DNA from 3 places in the Blastococcus sp. TML/C7B genome. Region 2 is predicted to be linked to each of the others. Evidence: riboswitches for the same ligand, from Rfam matches in the RefSeq annotation. Region 2 holds a riboswitch; each other region holds the start of a gene.

Region 1 (7,093 bases), 220 kb from region 2:
GCGTTGCTCGTCGCCGCAGCGTTACTCGTCCCGGTGGTCGGGGCGCTTGCCTGGCTACCGCTGCCCGGGTCCAGCCTGACGGCCGGCGGGCCGACGGCCACGGTCGCTGTTGTCCAGGGCAATGTGCCCCGGGCCGGCCTGGACTTCAACGCCCAACGTCGCGCAGTCCTCGACAACCACGTCCAGCAGACACTGGCGCTGGCCGACAAGGTGGCTGGCGGTGCGGCCTTGCAGCCGGACCTCGTGATCTGGCCGGAGAACTCCTCCGACATTGATCCTTACAAGAACCCGGACGCGGCAGCCGCCATCGACCGAGCGGCGCGCGCAGTAGGCGTGCCGATCCTGATCGGTGCCGTCCTGGACGGGCCCGGGGAGAAGCTGACGAACGTCGGTGTGGTCTGGGATCCGGTGGAGGGTCCTGGCGAGCGCTACGCAAAGCGGCATCCCGTGCCGTTCGGCGAGTACATGCCGGCCCGCTCGTTCTTCCGGCTGTTCAGCGATCAGGTCGATCGCCTGCGTCGGGACTTCGTCGCGGGGGACGAGCCCGGCGTGCTGGACGTCGGGGGAGTGCGGATCGGAGACCTCATCTGTTTCGAGGTGGCCTACGACGGACTGGTGTCCGACGTCGTGGACGGCGGCGCCTCGCTCCTGGTGGTGCAGACCAACAACGCGACGTTCGGCTACACCGCCGAGAGCGAGCAGCAGTTAGCGATGAGCCGCCTGCGTGCCATCGAGCACGGCCGGACGGTCATCGTCGCTGCAACGAGCGGGATCTCCGCGATCGTCGCACCCGACGGCACTGTCGTCGACCGGTCCGAACTCTTCACGCCCTATCTCTTCAGCGGCGCCATCGCCCTGCGGCAGAACACCACCCTGGCGAGCCAAATCGGCGCGGGCGCCGAGTGGGCGGCCACCGCCACGGGCCTGGCCGCGCTGCTCGCTGCCGTCGTGCTCCGCCGACGTGAGCCACCTCGGTCGAACGTGCCTTCGAGCGCTCGCGACGTGACCGTGCCACGCAATGTCCACACCCACCAGCAAGGAGCCCGATGACATCCGACCAGTTCTCTGCCCTGTCCGACTCCCTCTTCAGCGCCTCGATCATCATCTATGCCCTCGCGGCGCTCGCCTTCTGCGGCGAGCTCGCGTTCGGAAGGCGCGCCTCCCGGCCGAGTCAAGAGCTGGTCACCGTCGGCGTGGGCACTTCCCTGCCCTCCCCGGAGGACGGAGCCCAGCCGCTGGCGGCGACGTCCGGCGCGGCCGGTCGCCGCTGGGGGCTCCTGGGCGTTGGGCTCACGGGTGCCGGCGCCCTCGCCAATGCCGGTGTGCTCGTCGCCCGCAGCGCGGCGACCGGACGAGTGCCATGGGGGAACATGTACGAGTTCGCAACTGCCTCCGTACTCGCCGGCGTCATTGCCTACCTCGTGTTCGCACTTCGGGCCCCGGCGGTGCGACGCATCGGAGCCTTCGTGCTCGGGCCCGTGGTGCTCGGGCTGGTTCTCATCGGGCTCTACCTCTATGCGGAATCCGGTCCCCTGATCGCCGCCCTGCGTTCGGACTGGCTGGCCGTGCACGTCTCCGCCGCCATCATCTCGTTCGGCATCTTCATCGTCAGCGCCGTCGCCAGCGCGCTGTACCTGGTCGCGGTCCACCGCGAGAAGACGCTGGGGGACGGCGGCCGCAGGAGCGGGGGGATCGCCGACAAGCTCCCCAACGTGGCCGTGCTCGACCGGGTGGCGCACCGCACCGCGGTCTTCGGTTTCCCCGTCTGGACGTTCGCGGTCATCGCCGGCGCGATCTGGGCGGAGAGCGCCTGGGGGCGGTTCTGGGGATGGGACCCGAAGGAGACCTGGGCCTTCATCTCCTGGGCTCTGTATGCGACCTACCTGCACGCCCGAACCACCGCCGGGTGGCGAGGCCGCCCGGCTGCGTGGGTGAACCTCATCGCCTTCGCGAGCCTCGTCTTCAACCTGCTGTTCGTGAACCTCGTGTCGACCGGTCTGCACTCCTACGGCGGCGTCTCGTGAGCTACGCGCGGCCCTCGGATGTCCTCGGCGCAGGTGTTTGACCGGCAGCTTCCTGGGCCTCCGTTATGCAACCGTGACAACTAAGCAACTTCGTACTACGGTTCCGGGCGGTCCTGCCGAGCTGTGCCTCTCGACCGGAGAGCCTCGGTCGGACCCCGCCTAACTGCCCGTGCCACACGGCCGGGCGGACCGGGGATCCACCGTCCCCCTGGGGTGAATCCCGCGTGCGCGACTGCGAGCACGCGGGTAGGGCGCCTTCCCGCCCGAACCCGTCAGCTAACCCGGTAGGCGGCGAGGAAGAACGGAGATCCGCCGCCTTGGCGACGCTGCACAACCGGTCTGTCCGCACGTCCGTCGTCCCGTCCGTAGTCCACTCCGACCGACCCCGCCGAGACGGTCGAATGGGTCCCTCCGGAGTCGGATCCGCGCTCCTCCGCCACCGCCGCACCGGCTTCGTGGCCGCCACGGCAGCGCTCGTCATCGGCCTGTCGGCCGTGACGGCACTGGCTGCTCCCGCCGATGGGCAGTCGAAGGAGGCCGTCCTGAGTACTGAGGTCGAGAGGATCTCGGGGCTGGTGGCCGCGGCGGAGAAGGATCTGGAGAGATTCACCGTGGAGGCGGAGGCCGCGGCCGACGCCTCCCGCGCCGCGCAGACTGCGCTTGCAGATGCAGAGACGCAAGCCGCTGCCGCTGCCGCTGAGCTGGAGGCGACTCGCGAGGCGGTCGATGCAGCTCGGGACGGTATCGCCGCGCTCGGCCGCGATGCCTTCATGGGTGCCGACCCGCTGGGCGATGCGGCCGTGCTGCTCGACGCGGCCGGCCCTGACGAGGTGCTGGAGAGGGCCGCGATGCTCGACCTCCTGGCGAGGATCGCGCCGAGCGGCTCGAGGGGTTCGAGGTGATCCAGGGGCGACAGGAGCGCGCGGATCGGGCGGCCCAGGCTGCGGTCGCGGAGCGTGATGCGGCGGTTCGTGCCTCGGTCGAGGCGGAGACTGCAGCCCAGGCGCAGCTCGCGGCATCTCAGCATGCGTACGACGTAGCTGCTGGGCAGAAGTTCGCCCTCGACGCGCAGCTCCGCGATGCGGAGATCGAGCTGCTGGGGGCGCAGGGAGTGGCGGATCCGGCTGCCGCACGGGACGAGCAGCAGCGAGGCGAACTGGCGATGGCGCGCGCCGGCACTGCCGCGCTCGTGGCCGGCCGGGTGACCTCCTGCTATGGAAGTCGGTCTGGCGCCACGCACAACGGCGTGGACATCGCCGCTCCCATCGGTACGCCCATCTATGCACCGGATGCCGGAGTGGTGCTGGACGCGGGACCGGCGAACGGCTTCGGCCTCGCCGTCTACATCCAGCACGCGGACGGCACCATCACCGTGTACGGCCACATCAACCAGTACTTCGTGACCGCGGGGCAGACGGTCGCCGCCGGTCAGCAGATCGCCGAGGTAGGCAACCGGGGGCAGTCGACGGGCCCGCACCTGCACATCGAGACCCATCGCGGAGGGCTGTACCAGCAGCGCGTCAATCCGGCGCCGTGGCTGAGTGCTCGCGGCATCACGCTCGGTGGCGGCTGTGGTTGATCCGTAGTGACGTCCGTAGCGACGCGCGCCACCGCATCAACCTGAACCTCCACCTGACGCAGGGCTCATAGGGCAGCGAAGCGGCCCGGCGGGCACTCAGAGTGTGCAGAGGATCACCGAGCGATCAAGAAGTGTGTGGTGAAAGTGCCGCGTGTTGCCGTCGCTACTAACGGTGATAGTGGGACTCTGCTCCGGCTCATACGCACCGCCACCCTCTTCCCCAGGGAGCGAGCCATGCCCGACCACCGTTCCCGCCGGCGCGCCAGCCTGACGGATGCTGGACTGTTGCATCACCGCTGGCGCACAGCGAGCCATCCTGGCCCCCGCCGTCCGCTGCGAGCCGCACTGGTCGTTGTACTGGTAGGCGTTGCCCTCGTCGGCGCCGCGACGCCGAGTCTCGGCGCTCCTGCGCCTACCAATCCCACGGACGGCCAGATCGGTGCCGCGCGGACCGAGCAGGAAACTGCGGCGGCCGAAGTCGGCCGCATCGCCGGCCTGGTCGCGGTCGCCGAGGCCGAGCTCGAACGCGTCGGCATCGAGGCCGAAGCCGCAGGGACCGCCTACATGATCGCCGAGGAGGCGCTCCAGCAGGCGCAGGTCGTGGCTGAGCAGAGGGCGGCCGAACTACAGGCGGCGGCGGCTGCCGTCGCCGTCGCGGAAGCCCGCATCGCCCGGTTCTCCCGCGACAGCTACATGAACGGGGCGACGATCTCCAGGACGGCCGCGCTGTTGAGCTCCGAGGGACCTGGCGAACTGATCCAGCGCGCCGCTCTGCTCGACTACGTCGCAGTCAACGAGGTGGACGTTCTCGGCCAGCTCCAGGTCGCCAAGGTGACTCAGGCCAACGCCGACTCCTCCGCTCGCGCCGCCCGCGACGAGATGGCCGCCGCCGAGGAGACGGCCCAGACCGCCAAGGCGCAAGCCGATGCGCGACTGGGCGCCCAGCAAGGCGCGTTCGCTGAGGTGGCCGCGCAGAAGGCCTCCTACGAGGCGGAACTCCAGGCCGCCCAGATCAAGGTGTTGGAGTTGCAAGGCGCACGGAACGCCTATCAGCAGTGGACGGCTCAGAAGCAGGCAGAGGAGGCCGCCGCCGCTGCCGCAGCAGAACGGTCGGCCCGGGAGGTCGCCGAGGCCGCAGCTGCGGCGCGGCGCAACAGCCCCAGCGACGCCCCCGCTAGCGGGTCGTCCGGCTACACCGCACCCTTCTCCGGACGCGTCACCAGTTGCTTCGGCGCACGCTGGGGAATCTCGCACAACGGGCTGGATGTCGCGTCGCCCATCGGCACTCCGCTGTACGCGCCCATCTCGGGAACCGTCCAGCGTGCTGGGCCGGCCACGGGCTTCGGGCTGGCTGTCTACCTGCTCGGCGACGACGGCGCCGTCTACGTCTACGGGCACATCAACGACTACTTCGTGCGCACCGGGGATCGTGTGGTGGCCGGTGAGCAGATTGCGGAGGTCGGCAACAGAGGCAACTCGACCGGGCCGCACGTACATTTCGAGGTGCACCCGAACGGGGCCATGTACAGCGGAGCCTCGAACCCGGTTGCGTGGCTGAATGCTCGTGGGATCTCGGTCGGCGCCTGCGGGGGCTGACGTCCTCGCAGGCCGCTCCCTGCGAGGACGAGTCCTTGTCTCGAATCTGCTAGTCGGTCTGGAACGGCGCCGCTGCGCTTCACCTGTTCAGATACGCCAAGGCACGGAGGCGGGCGTTGTACTCCGCCAGCTCGGCGTCACCGGTGCGGTCGGCTGCCCGGTCGAGAGCCCTGCCGCGCCGCTCGTCGGAACTGGCCCAGGAGAAGAAGAGCGACCGCCAGTACCAGCACGGTGGGCAGTTCTCCGAAGGCCCAGACGATGCCGCCGGCCTCGCCCTGGTCCCGCAGCGGGTCGATGCCCCACCCGGCCGGGGGCTGGGCGAACGTGTCGACCACAAGCGAGCCGGCCAGCATGATCGCAACGCCGAAGAACGCATGGAACGGCACGGGCAGGAAGAGCTCGAGCATCCGGCCGGGGTGGCTCAGCGTTCGTGGCCAGGGGTCCTGCGCCACGATCGGCCCGAAGAACAGGATCCCGGTGACGACGAAGTGCGCCAGCATCAGCTGGTGTGCCGCGGGGCTGCTCATCAAAGCGTCGAAGAGGGGCGTGAAGTAGACGCCGTAGAGGCTTGCGAGGAACAGCGGAATCGAGAACAGCGGGTGGGCGAGAAACCGGGCCAGGCGGCTGTGCAGCCCGTTGAGGAGCAGTGCCCGCGGGACGCCGGCCGCGCCCCGGCCCCGGGGCAGGGTCCGGAGCGCCAGGGTCACCGGTGCGGCGATCAGGAGCAGTAGCGGCGTGATCAGCGAGAGGATCATGTGCTGGGTCATGTGGACGCTGAGCAGCACCATGCTGTAGCCGTTCAGCCAGGTGCCGGTGACGGCGAACAGCGACGCAGTCCCGGCGAGCCAGGAGAGGGTCCGCCACCAGGGCCACGAGACGCCCGTTCGGCGCAACCGCATGACCGCTGCCAGGTACACCACCAGCGCGACGAGGCTCAGCACTGCCAGGGCCGACGAGGCCTCCAGGTGAGGCAGGAACATTCGCCCCCACGTCGGCGGCTCGTCCGGTACCCACATCCCTGAGTGCCGCCCGTGCTCCACGGAACCTCCCTCGACGCTGATCCTCAATCTCCTAACGTGGATCGTAGACGGGGGAGAGTCGGCGTAAGGAAGTGTCGCCAGCTCCTACTAGTCTCGGTAGTGCCGGCCCAGAGATCTGGCCGGCCCCTCGAAGTCGAAGGAACGGGATGACGACCGCCTCAGGAACACGCGAGGTTCCGTTCGCTCGGGAGTCCGTGTGGCGGGCACTGACCGCCTTGACCCCGTACTGCCCGGTGTGCGACGTCTCCTACGTCTTTTCCGACGGCCCAGGGACAGAGGCGGACGCGGTGATGGGCAAGGGGACTCGCTTCGTCTGCGCGCAGGGGCGGTTGGACGGCATGCCCCCACCGCAGGGCGCGGTGAGCGGGGAAGTCGTCGAATGGGTCGCGGAGGAACGCATTGGGACCCGACTGGAGTTGGCGTCGGAGAACTGGCAGACCCGCGTCGAACTCGCTGACGCCTCGCCGGGTGCCACGCACGTCACGGTGACCGTGACCCACGATCCCCAGGGCGGCAACCGGCTGCGGCAGGTCCTGCAGCGCAGGGCGATGCAGCGGATGGTGCAGCGGACCGTGGACTCGGAGCTGGCCAAGCTGCCGGATCACGTCAGCCGGATGTCCGAGCGCCGCAGAGAGGTCGTTCCCGTCGAGCAGGGCGTTGCTGTCGTCAAGCAGGCGCCCAGTTCTGTGGAACAGGAGCGGGGCGGTTGGGTGGTTCACCTTCGGGGCGAGGTGGACGCTTCCGCCGTCAACCGGTTGGAGCTCCAGCGGCGTCTGGAGGAGTTGGCTGTTGTGGCCATCGATGTCCGCGGACTGACCTACATCGACGCCACTGCTTTTCCACACCTGCAGCGG
Region 2 (7,093 bases):
TGCGGCGGGGTCAGTCCGCGGACTCGAACCCGATCGCGAAGGCGGCCTCGAGGTCGTGCCGCGAGTAGGCGCGGAAGGCGATGTGCGTCTCGGTCTCGAGCACGCCGGGCACCTTGTTGATCCGCCCGGCGATCACCTCGGCGACCTGCTCGAACTCCCGGACGCGGACGAGGGCGATGAGGTCGACCTCGCCGGCGGTCGAGTAGACCTCGCTGACCCCGTCGAGGTCGGCGATCGCGGCGGCCACCTCGGGGATCGAGTCGGTGGCGGCGTCGATCATCACGATGGCGGTGATCACGCCGGCGATGCTAGCCGGGGCCGGCCGGCTGCGCCCACGCCCGCGGTGATCCGGTCCGGGCGCGCCCGCGTGCCGAGCGAGCGGCCGTCGGCGAACGGGTCGCGCCCGGCGCTGCTGCCGTCGGCCAGCGCGAGGAACCGGCTGAACGCGCCCGTGCCCGGGGCCGGGCAGGCGAGGGTGCCGTCGAGCTCGACCAGCCGCGTGCCGGGCTTCTCCATCCAGCGGAGCACCAGCTCGGTCTCGTCGACCGACGCCGCGATCTCCCCGTCGGGACCCAGCAGCGTCTCGGCGGTGCTCAGCAGGCCGGCCAGCGTGCCGCGGACCGAGCTGCCCCGCGGCGCCACCCCGGCCGAGACCAGCCGGCCGCGGCGGACGACGGACAGCTCCCAGCCACCCGCGCCGTCCGGGCGGGCCAGCACCAGCTCCGGGACGGCGGCGAGGGACTCCAGCCGCTGGCGCCGCCGCACCGCGCGCAGCAGCACGGCGACGCGGTCGCGCAGGACGGCGGCGTCCTCGTAGCGCTCCTCGGCGGCGAGCCGCTCGACGCGGTCGAGCAGCGGCGCGACGAGCGCACCGGGGTCGCAGGCCACCGCGGCCCGCAGGACCGCGGCGATGTCGGCGTAGGCGGCGACGGACTGCGCGCCGGTGCACGGGGCGCCGCAGCGGCCCATGTCGAACAGCGCGCAGGCCGACCCCGCCGGGGCCCGCGCGGAGATGCGGGGGGTGCACTGCCGCAGCGGCAGCGACTCGTGCACCGCCGTGACCGCGGCGTCGGCGGCCCGCCGGTCGGGGAAGGGGCCGAGGAACACCCCGGCGCCGGGGCGCACCCGGCGCACCACCGAGAGCCGGGGGAAGGGCTCGTCGGTCAGCCGCACCCACAGCGCGCGCTCCGGGAACCGCGAGCGCCGGTTGTAGCGCGGTTTGTGCTCGGCGATCAGCCGCAGCTCCCGGACCGCGGCCTCCAGGGCGTGCGCGCAGGGGATGGCATCCACCCGCGTGGCCAGGGCGACCATCTCGGTGATCCGGCTGCGTTGCTCGCCGGAGGTGAAGTAGCTGCGGACCCGCGTGCGCAGGTCGGTGGAGGTGCCCACGTAGAGCGGCTCGTCGCGCGGCCCGCGGAACAGGTAGACCCCCGGGCCGTGCGGGACGGAATCGGCCAGGTGCCGCTTCCGCCGGCGCTCCGGGTCGATCTGGCGGGTGAGCCCGGTGAGCTCCTCCAGCGACGAGACGCCCAGCGGGCCGAGGCGCTCGAAGAGGCCGTGCAGCACGTCCACGGTGGCGCGGGCGTCGTCCAGCGCGCGGTGCGTCGGCGAGGTCGTGGCCGAGAAGAACGGCGCGAGGGTGGCCAGCTTGCAGTTGGGCACCTCGTCGCGGGTCAGCAGCCGGCGGGCGAGCACCGCGGTGTCGACCGAGGCCGCCGCCGGCCAGTGGATGCCGGTCTCGGCGCAGGCCGCCTTGAGGAACCCCAGGTCGAACGGGGCGTTGTGCGCGACCAGCACCGCCCCGCGGGCGAACTCGAGGAAGGCCGGCAGCACCGTCGCGATGCGGGGTGCGGCCATGACCATCGACGTCGTGATCCCGGTGAGGACGCTGATGTAGGGCGGGATCTCGCGGCCCGGGTCGACCAGGGTCTGGAACTCGCCCAGCACCACGCCGCCGCGGACCTTGACCGCGCCGATCTCGGTGATCGCGCTGTCCTTCGGGGAGCCGCCGGTCGTCTCCAGGTCGACCACGACGAAGGTGACCTCGGCCAGGGGCGTGCCCAGTTCCTCGATCGTGCCCTGCACGTAGCGCGGGAGGGTGGGGGAGGAGCTCACGAGGCGGACGGTAGGTCGGGGTGCTGACAGTCCCGGGGTGCCGCGCCGACCCTGCGGGTCGCGGGTAGTCACCGGCGCGGTCGCCCGGCCGGGCGAACCTGCCCCCTCACCTGGCGGTTCTCCGGGAGGCGGGACACCATTCCAGCGGTGGGCGACGCCGCCCCGATCCGCAGAGGTGGTCCGATGTCCCCGCGCTCCCCGTGGCGCCCCGGTGCGCCCACGGCGCGTCGCGGCGCCCGTCGGGCGTCCCTGCTGCTGGCCCCGCTCGCCGTCCTCGCCCTCCAGGGCACCGCGGCGCCCGCGGCGGCCGCGCCCAGCGACCAGCCGGGCGGTACGTCCGGCGTGCTCGACAGCCGCGCGCTGGACGCCCTCCAGCAGCGCGCCGCCGAGGTGCAGGGCGGGCTGCAGGAGCAGCAGAGCGCGGTGGACGCCGCCCGCGACGCCCTGGCCGAGGCCGAGCGCGCCGTCGCCGACGCCGAGGCCGTCCTCGGCGGTGCGGAGGGCGAGCTGGCCGGCTACCGGCAGGAGGTCGCGCGGTACGCCGCCGCGGTGTACCGGGACGGCGGGTCCCTGACGCCCCTCACGCTGCTGCTCAGCGGCAGCGACCCCGGCGAGGTGGTCGCGGCGATGAGCTTCCTCGACGTGGTCGACCGGCACGCGGCCTCGGTCATCGGCACCGCGGAGGCCCAGCGCCGGGCGGCCGACGAACGGCAGCAGGCCGCGGAGGAGGCCCTCGCGCGGGCGCGGGCGCGCGCGGAGGAGGTCGGTGCCCGGGCCGCCGAGCTCGAGGCCGCGGCGTCGGCGGTGACCGACGAGCTGGACGCCGCGCTCGGCGCGGTGGACCGCCAGCTGGCCCAGCTGCAGCGGGAGCAGGTCGAGGTCAACCAGCGGACGGCGGCGAGCTGGCGGGCGTACACCGATCAGCTGGCCGCAGCCGGGATCGCGCCTCCGCCGGCCGCCGCGCTGCGCGACCCGGCGGCGGGGCTGCCCGAGCGGCTCGTGCCGGTCGGCGCCGCGGGAGGGGGTGCGCAGCCGGTCGCGGCACAGCTCCCCGGCCAGCCCACCTCGCTCCTGGTGCTGCCGGCGGAGACGGTGAGCGCGGTGAGCGCCGCGATGGAGGCGCTGGGTCTGCCCTACGCGCCGGGGACGTCCGGCCCTGAGTCCTGGAGCTGCGGCTCGCTGGTCCAGTCGGTCTACGGGCGGTCGGGGATCGCCCTGCCCGCGGACCAGGCGGGGCTGTCTCGCCGTCACCACGCCGGTCGCGCCGGCCGACGTGCTGCCCGGCGACCTGGTCTTCCTCGGGACGGCGGAGTCGGGGCTGGGCCACGTCGGGCTCGCGCTGGACGCGCGGACCATGCTGGCGGCCGACGCCCGTGCCGGCGCCGTCGTCGTGCGCACGCTGCCTGCCGACCAGGTGATCGGGGTGGGGCGGCCCAGCCTGGCCCAGCGCGCACCGGTGGCGGCACCGGGGCCGGTCGGGGGTGCGCTGCGCACGGAGTGCGGCAACCCCGTCTACCCCCCGAGCTTCGACGGTGCGCGGCAGTGGGGCGGCTACCCGAACGGCCTGATCCCACCGAGCGCGATGTGCCCGCTGGGGGTCGGTGGCCACTCGCTGCGCTGCGACGCGGCGGCCGCCTACCGGGCGATGTCGGCGGCCTACGCCGCCGCGTTCGGCGGGCCGATCTGCATCACCGACTCCTACCGCACGTACGCGAGCCAGGTGACGCTGTACGGCGAGAAGCCCGCGCTGGCCGCCGTCCCCGGCACGAGCAACCACGGGTGGGGGCTGGCCGTAGACCTCTGCGGCGGCATCCAGACGTTCGGCACGCCGCAGTACGCGTGGATGGTGGCCAACGCCGGCCGGTTCGGCTTCCTGCACCCGACGTGGGCCGACCCGGGCAACGGCCGCGAGGAGCCCTGGCACTGGGAGTACGCGGGCAGCTGAGCGCCGGGCGGAATTGTCGGTGGCCGCTCCTACGGTGCGCGTGACTCACGGAGGAGAGACATGCTCATCGACTGCGACACCTGCACGCTCCGCGGCACCGGCTGCGCCGACTGCGTCGTCACTGTGCTGCTCGGCGCCCCGCCCGGCTGGCAGGGGGTGGACCCGGTGGTGGTGCCCATGGCGGCGCGCCCCCGCGTGGCCGAGCCCGAGCCCGCCGCGGAGGACGTCGTGCTGCCGCCGCCCGGTGTCGTCGTCGAGTTCGACGACGTCGAGCGACGCGCCGTGCGGGCACTGGCGGAGTACGGCCTCGTGCCACCGCTGCGGCACCGAGGCGCCCCGGGGGCCGGGCGGGACGGTGCGCGCCCCGGCCGGCGGACCGGCTGAGGGACATCTCACCCCTTGCTCTCGCAGCGGAGCGTGCTTGTACCCCTACGGAACGGGGTTGCCGGGAAGGCGCGCGGGCGCGATCGCGATGTTCGTCACATCTGCGGCGCCCAGCTGCATTTGTCACGGCAACATCACGACCGTAGGGTCGTCGCGTCCGACCGGGTGGTCGTCATCCGCACAAGGGGTGGCCTCGGCCGGGCACCGCCGAATCGCCGTACGACGTCCCGCGTGGTCGTCCGAGGTGAACCGGGGACCCACCGCAGTCCTGGGGTGAGTTCCCCTGCAGGGCCGGTCCGCCGGTGAGCAGGGGATAGGGCCAGTCTTCCCCGCCCGAACCCGTCAGCTAACTCGGTAGGCGGATCGAGGAAGAAACGGAGAGCCGCCTCTCGTGGCGACCCCTCACGCCCTGCCGACGCACGTCCTCGCACCGTTCCGCCCCGATCCGGCCGGGCCCGCCCGCCGGGTGGGCCGCCTCCGCGCCGGCCTGCTGATCGGGGCCGCGACCGCCCTCGCCGTCACCGTCCTGCCCGGCTCCGCGACGGCTGCCCCGAGCAGCCCCGCCGAGGCCGCGCAGCTGGTCGCCGACGCCAGCCACGAGCTGGAGGTCGTCTCCGAGCAGCTCAACGAGGCCCGGGTCGACCTCGAGCGCCAGCGCGCGGCGGTCGACACCGCTGAGCTGGCCGCCTTCGACGCCCAGCAGCAGCGCGCCGCCCTCGACGGGCGGATCCGCCAGCTCGCCCGCTCCGCCTACACCGCCGGCGGCGCGACGCGCAGCCAGCTGGGCGCGATGCTGACCAGCGATTCCGCCGGCGACCTGGTCTCCCAGCTCGGCACGCTGGACGCGCTCGCCGCCCGCACCAACGCCGCCGTGAGCGAGGTGGCCGAGGCCTCCGAGCGCGCGGAGGAGACCCGCGCCGAGGCGCGGGAGGCCCGCGAGAAGGCGGAGCGGAGCGTCGCCGACATCGAAGCCCAGCAGAAGGACCTCGAGGCCCGCGTCGCGGAGCACCGGCGGCAGTACGCCGCCCTCGACGCCGCGCAGCGCGCCGTCGTCGAGCGCGCCCACGGGGACTCCCAGCCCGTGCGCGCCTCCCGCGGCACCGAGCGCACCGCACCGGCGCCGACGGCGACCGTCGCCGCGCCGAGCGGGGCGGCGCAGGTCGCGGTCAACACGGCGCTGGCGCAGGTCGGGGACCGGTACGTCTACGGCGCCGGTGGTCCCGACGCCTTCGACTGCTCGGGCCTGACCTCCTTCGCCTACCGTGCCGCCGGCGTCTCGCTGCCGCACTCCAGCCGCAGCCAGTCGCAGATGGGGACCCCGGTCTCGCGCGGCGAGCTGCAGCCCGGTGACCTGATCTTCTTCTACAGCCCGGTCAGCCACGTCGGCATGTACATCGGCAACGGCCAGATGGTGCACGCCTCCACCGAGAGCCAGCCGGTCAAGGTCGCCAGCGTCGACTCGATGGGCAGCTACAACAGCGCCCGCCGCATCGTCGGCTGACCCCTGCCGCACCCCGAGGGCCGGTGCCTCCCGCGAGGGAGGCGCCGGCCCTCGTCGTCGGTGGTCCCGGTGCCGTCCGGGGCCGCGCCTAGGATCGGCGCCGTGGTGGACCGGTGAGCGCACGTCGCGCCCCGCTGGTGTCCGCCGCCGTCCTGCTGGCCGCCTTCGCCCTGGTCGTCGCCCTCGGTACGCCGTGGGAGGTGCTCCCGGAGCCCGCGGGCGGGGGCGTGCCGCTCGACCCGACCGCCGGCCTGCCGGCCGACCAGGTCGCGCGCGCGGACGCCTTCGCGGCGGCGATCCGGCCGGCGTCGCTGGCCGCCCTGCTGCTGGGGCTCGCCGTCTCCGCGCTGCTCGGGCTCACCCCGCTGGGCGCCCGGCTGGTCCGCGCCCTGCCCGCCCCCCGGCGCGGGCGCTGGGCGGTGCAGGTGCTGCTCGGGGTCCTCGCCCTCGCCGTCCTCGGGCGGCTGGCCACCCTGCCGATCGCCGCCTACGGCGAGGTGGTGCGCCACCGGTACGGGCTGTCCACGCGCAGCTGGGGGCTGTGGGCCCGGGACGTCGCGGTGTCGACGGCGATCGACGCGGCCCTGACCGCCCTCGGCCTGCTGGCCCTGGTCTGGCTCGCCCGCCGGGCGTCGCGGGCGTGGTGGGCGCTCGCCGCCGCGGGCGCCGCGGTGCTCGTGGTCGTGGGCTCGTTCCTGTGGCCGGTGGTCATCGAGCCCGCGTTCAACAGCTTCGCGTCGATGCCGGGGGGGCAGCTGCGCAGCGACCTGCTGGCCCTCGCCGAGGAGAACGGCACCCCGGTGCAGGACGTGCTGGTCTCCGACGCCTCCCGGCGGACCACCGCGCTGAACGCCTACGTCTCCGGCTTCGGCTCCACCCGGCGCATCGTCGTGTACGACACGGTCCTGGAGCGGCTGCCCGACGAGCAGATCGAGTCGATCGCCGCGCACGAGCTGGGCCACGTCGCCGCCGACGACGTCCTCACCGGCACGCTGCTGGGCGCCCTGGGCGGCGCGGGCGGCGTCGCCCTGCTCGGCTGGCTGCTGACCTCGCCCGCTCTGCTCCGCCGTGCCGGTGCGGCCGGACCGGCCGACCCGGCGGTGGTGCCCCTGGTGCTGCTGCTGGTCACCGTCGGGACGCTGGTCGTG
Region 3 (7,093 bases), 690 kb from region 2:
GCGCTCGAAGGACTGCCCGCCGGCGCGCGGGCCCTGGCCTTCGTCGAGGTCGCCGGCCCCGAGGAGGAGCAGCCCGACCTGACCGTGCCCGCCGGCACCGAGCTGCGCTGGCTGCACCGCGGGGACGGCGAACCGGGCGAGACGCTGGTCGCCGCCGTCCGGGCCGCGGAACTGCCGCCCGGCCGCGGGCACCTGTTCGTGCACGGCGAGGCCCACGCCGTCCGCGAGCTGCGCCGGCACCTGCGCGCCGTGTGCGGCCTCGACGCGGAGTGGACGTCGATCTCCGGCTACTGGCGGCGCGGCGACACCGAGGACGGCTGGCAGTCGACCAAGCAGGAGTGGAACGCGCAGATCGCGGCCGAGGAGGCCCCGGCGCCGGCCTGAGCCGCCCGCCCGGCCGCGGCGGCCGTCTGACAAGCTCGGAGCCCCACCGACCCCCACCGCAGGAGGACCCGTGCGCGCCGCCCAGATCTCCACCCTCGACGGCCCCCGGGCGATCCAGGTCGTCGACGTCCCCGAGCCCGAGGCCGGCGACAAGGTGCTCATCGACGTCCACGTCGCCGGCGTCACCTACCCCGAGGTGCTGCAGAGCCGCGGCGAGTACCAGATGAAGCCCCCGCTGCCCTTCACCCCGGGCAGCGAGGTGGCCGGCGTCGTGCGCTCCGCCCCCGAGGGCAGCGGCTTCACCGCCGGCCAGCGCGTCGCGGCCTTCCCGTCGCTCGGCGGCTTCGCCGAGGTCGTCGCCGCGGCGCCGTCGCTGACCTTCCCGCTCCCGGACGGCGTCAGCTTCGAGCAGGGCGCCGCCCTGCCCATGAACTACCTGACCATGCACTTCGCGCTGCGCCGACGCGGCCAGCTGCGCGAGGGCGAGTCGGTGCTGGTGCACGGCGCCGCCGGCGGGCTCGGCACGGCCGCCGTCCAGCTGGCCAAGGCCTACGGCGCCCGCGTGCTCGCCGTCGTGTCCAGCGACGCCAAGGGCGAGGTCGCCCGCGCCGCCGGCGCCGACGAGGTCGTGCCGGCCGACGGCTTCCGCGACGCGGTCAAGGAGCTGACCGGCGGCAAGGGCGTCGACGTGGTCGTCGACCCGGTCGGCGGCGACCGCTTCACCGACTCGCTGCGCAGCCTGGGCCGCGAGGGCCGGATCCTGGTCCTCGGCTTCACCGGCGGGGAGATCCCCACGGTCAAGGTCAACCGGCTGCTGCTCAACAACGTCTCCGTCGTCGGCGTCGGCTGGGGCGCGTTCTGGTCCGTCGGGGCGCCCGGCTTCCCCAAGGAGCAGTGGGAGGACCTCTACCCGCTGCTCGAGGCCGGGAAGCTCGACCCCGTGCTGGGCAGCGTGCACCCGCTGGAGGACGTCGTCGCCGCCGTCACCGAGCTCGACGAGCGCCGGGCCGCCGGCAAGGTCCTCCTCCGCGTCCGCGGCTGACCGCACCGGCTGCGGCGCTACTCCCCCAGGAGGCGCCGCAGCCGGCGCGCCGGCTCGCGCACCAGCAGGCCGGGCAGGCGCAGTGCGGCGGTCGCGGCGCGCACCCCGAACCGGAGCAGGTCGGGCCACTCGGCGGGCCTGGGCGCGGCCGCCACGGGCCGCTCCCGCACCGGCGGGGGCACCGGCGGCAGCGCGGGCGGCAGCAGCACGTCCATCGCGGCATGGGTGCGGCGCGGGGCGCGCAGCGAGGCGAAGGACGGGATCGGCGGAGCCGCGGGCGACTCCTCGTCGTCGGGGCCCCGTCCACGACCGGTCGTCGTCACGGTGCGCTCCTCCAGCTCGGTCTCCGGGAACGGGCCGCGTGCTCGGAGGAGCCGCCGCCCGGGGCCGTCGACACTAGCGCCGGCCCGCTGGGCGCCGCGCTCAGCGGTAGTTCACGTGCACGTGGTCCATGTGGTTGGCCGTCGCGCCGCCGCGGTTCTCCATGGGCTTCCACGCACCGCCCGGCGTGCTCATCATCCGCTGCTCCCAGATGAGGTACTCCACGCCGAGCTCGCTCCAGTGCGCCACGTGGTAGGCCACGATCGCGTCGCCGAGGGCGCCGTTCGCCATGACCATGTAGTCCACCGCGAGGCCCGAGGGGTGGCCGCCGGGGTCGGTGGCGCTGGGCCGGGTGCCGCCGAGGGTGATCGAGCCCGCCCCCGGGACGTTGCTGACGACGGCGTCCGCGGCGGCCTGCGCCCGCGGCTTGATCGCACCGGCGCTGTTGCTGATCGTCGCGCGGGTGGTGGCGGCGACCGAGCCCGCGGCCCGCGCGACCGCCGCGGCCGGGGCCTGTGCGGCCGGCGCGGGCTTCGCGGCAGCGGCCTGCGCCGCGGCCAGCTCGGCGAGCTCGGCGGCCTGCCGTGCGGCGGCCTCCTCCGCGGCCCGCCGGGCGGCGGCCTCCGCGTCGGCCCGCTGCTGGTCGAGCACCGCCTGGTCGGCGGCGGCCTGGGTGGCCAGCGCGGCGAACTCGGCGTCCTCACGGCTGCTGCGGCTGGCGGCCAGGTCGGCCAGCGGCCCCAGGTCCCGCGCGACGTCGACCGCGCCGGAGCTGCCCTCGATGCCGAGCTGGCGGGCGACGCTGACCGACTCGGTCTGCGCCGCCTCGGCCTGCGCGTCCGGGCCGGGCCCGACGACGAGGTTCACGATGACGGCGCCTGCGGCGGCGACGCCGATGTAGACGGCCGGCCGGCGGGTCGCCGACGGGGGGCGCCGGTGGGCGGCGGGGCGGGTGGACCGGGGTCGTGCGGTGGTGCTGGGGCGCGCCATCCGGCGGCTCTCCGTTCTTCCGATACCGCCTACCGGGTTAGCTGACGGATTCGGGCTCAGAAGTGCCCTACCCGCGGCGGACGGCGGTCCGGCGCGCGATTCACCCCAGTGCTGCGGTGGGTCCCCGGCTCCCCGCGCCCCGGAGGACGACGGCGACTCAGCGGCGCCCGGCGGCTTCCCCGGGTGGGGACGGTGCGACCGACGGACCGCGCCACGGTAGGCAGCGTTACGGTTCCGTGACAATCGGCGACCGGGCCACGCGGGGCCGGGACGGGCCCCCTACCTGGGGCGATGCGCCGGGTGTGAGGTGCGCCGCAGCTATGCGGGGCCCGGGCGTGTCGAGCGCCTCGGCAGCAGCAGTCGCCGCCCGCTCTCGATGAGGTGCTCGCGGAGCTCGGCGTCCTCCAGCGCGGCGGAGCCGGGATCGGCGGCCGGGCCGGGAAGCCCGACGAGGAACAGCGTGGCCGCGACCCGGAGGGCGGGGTCGGGACCGGCGAGCTGGTCGACGATCCGCTGCAGCACGCCCATGAGCGCCGGGTTCTGTTCGAGCAGGTGCCGGACGGCGACGTCGCCCATGAGCACCGACAACCCGCCGCGGTTGCCGATCAGCAGGTCGACGAGGCCGGCGACCAGCAGCTCCACCCGGCCGCGCCGGCTGCGCTCCGCCTCGGCGGCGACGGCCAGCCGCTCCAGCTCGTCGAGCGCGGGCCGCAGGGCGGCCAGGATGATCTCGTCCTTGGAGCGGTAGTGCCAGTAGACGGCCGCCTTGGTGACGCCGAGGGCGTCGGCGATCTTCTGCAGCGAGGTCTCGCTGACGCCGTCCTCGGCGAACAGCCGCAACGCGGCCTGCAGCAGGCGGGCGCGGCCGGCCCCCGCGGTGCGGTCGGTGCCACCCTCCGGAGCCGTGCTGCCCGGTGCTGCGCTCATCGCTCCCCCTCCCGACGTGTGCCATCTCACCTAGCCGATCGGCTAGGGCCAGCCTAGCTGCGCGGTTAGTCTCCTCGGAGCCGGCACGTCGCGTTCACCGACGCCGTCCGAGCCTGCGGACCGGCCCTCCGGCGCCGCGCCCGCCACCCCGATCGAGGAGTTCTCGTGGCCACCCTGCTCTACCGGCTCGGCCGGTTCTCCTTCCGCCGCCGCGGCCTGGTCGCCCTCGTCTGGGCGCTGCTGCTGGCGGTGTTCGGCGCGGGTGCGGCCACGCTGTCCGGGCCGACCTCGGACTCCTTCACCATCCCCGGCGTCGAGTCCATCACGGCCTTCGACACCCTCGAGCAGAAGATGGGCACGGCGGCGGACAACGCCTCGGCCCGCGTCGTCTTCCGCGCCGAGGGCACCGTGGCCGACGACGGGACGCGCAGCGCGATCGAGCAGGCGCTGGCCGAGGTCGCCGAGGCGCCGCACGTGGCATCGGTGACCGACCCGTTCCTGGAGAACGGCGTCTCCGCCGACGGGCGGACCGCGTACGCGCAGGTCGCCTACGACATCCAGACCATCGACGTCTCCGAGACCGACCGCGAGGCGCTGTTCGACGCCGGCCGCAGCGCCGAGAGCGCCGGCCTGCAGGTCGAGTTCGGCGGCGACGCCACCCAGGGCGTGCCCGAGCAGAGCGCCGCCGAGGTGATCGGCCTGCTGGTGGCGGCGCTCGTGCTGGCCCTCACCTTCGGCTCGCTGGTGGCCGCCGGCCTGCCGCTGCTCACCGCGATCATCGGCGTGGCCCTCGGCGTCTCCGGCGTCACGATCGCCACCGGCTTCGTCGAGCTGAGCTCCAGCACCCCGACGCTGGCGCTGATGCTCGGCCTCGCCGTCGCCATCGACTACGCGCTGTTCATCGTGTCGCGCTACCGCCACGAGCTGTTCCTCGGCCGGGAGCCGGAGGAGGCCGCCGGCCGCGCCGTGGGCACCGCGGGCTCCGCCGTGGTCTTCGCCGGCCTCACGGTGGTCATCGCGCTCGCCGCGCTCTCCGTCGTCGGCGTCCCGTTCCTCACCGCGATGGGCCTGGCCGCCGCCGGCACCGTCGCCGTCGCCGTCGTCATCGCGCTCACCCTGCTGCCGGCCGTGCTGGGCTTCGCCGGCCTGCGGATCCTCGGCACGCGCGGCCGCGCCCGCCTCGAGCGCGAGGAGCAGGCCGCGCAGCCGTTCGGCGCGCGCTGGGGCGCCGCCCTGGTCCGCCACCGGCTGGTCGCCCTGCTGGTCACCGCCGGCACGCTGCTCGTCGTCGCCGTCCCGGCGCTGGACCTGGAGCTGGGCCTGCCGGACGAGAGCACCGCCGCGCCGGACAGCACGCAGCGCAAGGCCTACGACCTGGTGAGCGAGGGCTTCGGCCCGGGCTTCAACGGACCGCTGCTGGTGCTGGTCGAGGGCGCCGGGGAGGGCGGCGCCGTCGCCGGGACCGAGCAGGCCCAGGCCGCCATCGCGCAGCTCGACGACGTCGCGGTCGTCGCACCGGCGCAGTTCAACCCGGCGCAGGACACCGCGGTCATGACCGTGATCCCGGCCAGCGGCCCGGCCACGGACGCCACCGAGGAGCTGGTGAGCACCATCCGCGACCTGGCGCCGCAGCTGCGGGCCGACACCGGGGTCTCCCTGGCCGTCACGGGAGTCACCGCGGTGACCCTCGACGTCGCCGACAAGCTCAACGCCGCGATGCTGCCCTACCTGCTCGTCGTCGTCGGGCTGGCGTTCCTGCTCCTCCTGCTGGTGTTCCGCAGCGTCCTGGTGCCGCTCAAGGCCGTGCTGGGCTTCCTGCTGAGCGTCGTCGCCACCTTCGGCGCCGTCGTCGCGATCTTCCAGTGGGGGTGGCTCAGCGGCGTGTTCGGCGTGGAGAGCACCGGGCCGATCATCAGCCTGCTGCCGATCTTCCTCATCGGCGTGCTGTTCGGCCTCGCGATGGACTACGAGGTCTTCCTCGTGACCCGCATGCGGGAGGAGTACGTCCACGGCGCCACGCCGGACGAGGCGGTCGTCGGCGGCATGCGCCACGGCACCCGGGTGGTCACCGCGGCCGCGCTGATCATGATCAGCGTCTTCGCCGGCTTCATCCTGGCCAGCGACACGATCATCAAGACGATGGGTTTCGCCCTGGCCTTCGGGGTCGCGGTCGACGCCTTCCTCGTCCGCATGACGATCGTGCCCGCGGTGCTCTCGCTGCTGGGCCGCTCGGCCTGGCGGCTGCCCCGCTGGCTGGACCGGGTGCTGCCCGACGTCGACGTCGAGGGCGAGAAGCTCACCCGCGCGCTCGAGGACAGCCCCGCGGCGAAGGAGCCGGTCGCCGTCTGAGCCCGGCGACCGGCCCCGGCGGGGTCGCCGATCAGAGCCGGCGGAGGGCCTTCAGCGCCTCCGCGGCCATCCCGGCCTCGCCACGCGCGTTGGGGTGCACGATCACCGGGTTGGTGCCCTGGAGCACCGGCTCGACCCAGCGGACGCCGAGCGGCTGGCAGGCGTCGTGCCCGTCCGAGGCCCGGCTCATGTCGACGTAGGTCACGCCGGTCGCCTTCGCCGCCCGGCGGACGGCGTCGTTGAGGGTGGCCTGCACACCGCGCAGGTAGGGGATGTCACCGGTCGCGATCGGCATCTTGTCGAAGCAGCCGCCGGCCGCCGGGACGATCCACGGGTAGCCCAGGATCGCGACCTCGGCCCGCGGCGCCTTCGCCCGCACCGCCTGGAGCACCTGCACCAGGGCCGGGTAGGTCGTCGTCCGGATGGTGTCCTCGTAGGACGTGCCGTACGTGTCGCGGCACGGGCTGCCCTGGCCGAGGGTCGAGAGCCCGGCAGCGCCGCACTGCAGGATCGCGTTGAGGAACACGCTGCTGTCGTTGCCGCCGATCGTCATCGTGACCACCTGCGTGTCCGCGGCGACCGCGTCCAGCTGGGGAGCCACGCCCGGGTACTGCGCGGCCAGGAAGTCACCGGTGTCGGCGGCCCCGCAGGTCACGTCGGTGAGCTGCGCGCCGGTCGCGGCCGCGATGACGTGCGGGTAGTTCGCCGTCGAGCGCAGGCACTGCGGCGGCGCGGTCAGGTCCGGCGGCAGGACGCCGGAGGCCGCGCTGTAGGAGTCGCCCAGCGCGACGTAGCGGACCGGGCCGCCGGCCGACGACGGTGGCGCGAGCACCACCAGCGAGACTGACGAGGACGAACAGGCACGCGACGAGACGGCGCACGGGAGCACTCCAGCGGGGCGGGGACGAGGTGCCGGGGACAACGAGCGCCCGCCTGCGGCGTTACGGACGTCACACGTGCGAGCGGTGGAAGCACTCTTCCGGATGCCCGGCGACGGTCCGCGGGACTCCCGACGTGCTCCGGCCGTAACAGGCCTGACACCATTCCCGGAGTTTCCCGATCACGGGGCCGCCCCCGCAG

What was found. A riboswitch is a leader RNA that binds a small molecule or an ion and turns the genes downstream of it on or off. The one in region 2 is predicted to bind cyclic di-AMP.
Region 1: linked by a shared signal. The riboswitch ahead of JKP76_RS21700 (hypothetical protein) and the one ahead of JKP76_RS16835 (C40 family peptidase) in region 2 are both predicted to bind cyclic di-AMP.
Region 3: linked by a shared signal. The riboswitch ahead of JKP76_RS13620 (hypothetical protein) and the one ahead of JKP76_RS16835 (C40 family peptidase) in region 2 are both predicted to bind cyclic di-AMP.

The regions. Positions count from the first base shown of each region.
Region 1 covers NZ_JAEOAA010000002.1:1,037,347-1,044,439, reverse strand. The annotation lists gene lnt (apolipoprotein N-acyltransferase) at 1-1,050, shown strand, start outside; gene ccsB (c-type cytochrome biogenesis protein CcsB) at 1,047-2,024, shown strand; cyclic di-AMP (ydaO/yuaA leader) riboswitch at 2,185-2,330, shown strand; gene JKP76_RS21700 (hypothetical protein) at 2,480-2,926, shown strand; gene JKP76_RS23645 (M23 family metallopeptidase) at 2,923-3,603, shown strand; gene JKP76_RS17905 (M23 family metallopeptidase) at 3,838-5,199, shown strand; gene JKP76_RS17900 (cytochrome c oxidase assembly protein) at 5,337-6,179, opposite strand; gene JKP76_RS23640 (STAS domain-containing protein) at 6,434-7,093, shown strand, end outside.
Region 2 covers NZ_JAEOAA010000002.1:818,278-825,370, reverse strand. The annotation lists gene JKP76_RS16855 (Lrp/AsnC family transcriptional regulator) at 11-298, opposite strand; gene JKP76_RS23610 (DEDD exonuclease domain-containing protein) at 295-2,115, opposite strand; gene JKP76_RS16845 (M15 family metallopeptidase) at 3,389-4,060, shown strand; gene JKP76_RS16840 (hypothetical protein) at 4,121-4,444, shown strand; cyclic di-AMP (ydaO/yuaA leader) riboswitch at 4,640-4,820, shown strand; gene JKP76_RS16835 (C40 family peptidase) at 4,836-5,945, shown strand; gene JKP76_RS16830 (M48 family metalloprotease) at 6,059-7,093, shown strand, end outside.
Region 3 covers NZ_JAEOAA010000002.1:125,261-132,353, reverse strand. The annotation lists gene JKP76_RS13635 (siderophore-interacting protein) at 1-384, shown strand, start outside; gene JKP76_RS23520 (NADPH:quinone oxidoreductase family protein) at 455-1,426, shown strand; gene JKP76_RS13625 (hypothetical protein) at 1,444-1,749, opposite strand; gene JKP76_RS13620 (hypothetical protein) at 1,850-2,737, opposite strand; cyclic di-AMP (ydaO/yuaA leader) riboswitch at 2,749-2,902, opposite strand; gene JKP76_RS13615 (TetR/AcrR family transcriptional regulator) at 3,056-3,664, opposite strand; gene JKP76_RS13610 (MMPL family transporter) at 3,830-6,013, shown strand; gene JKP76_RS13605 (SGNH/GDSL hydrolase family protein) at 6,045-6,845, opposite strand.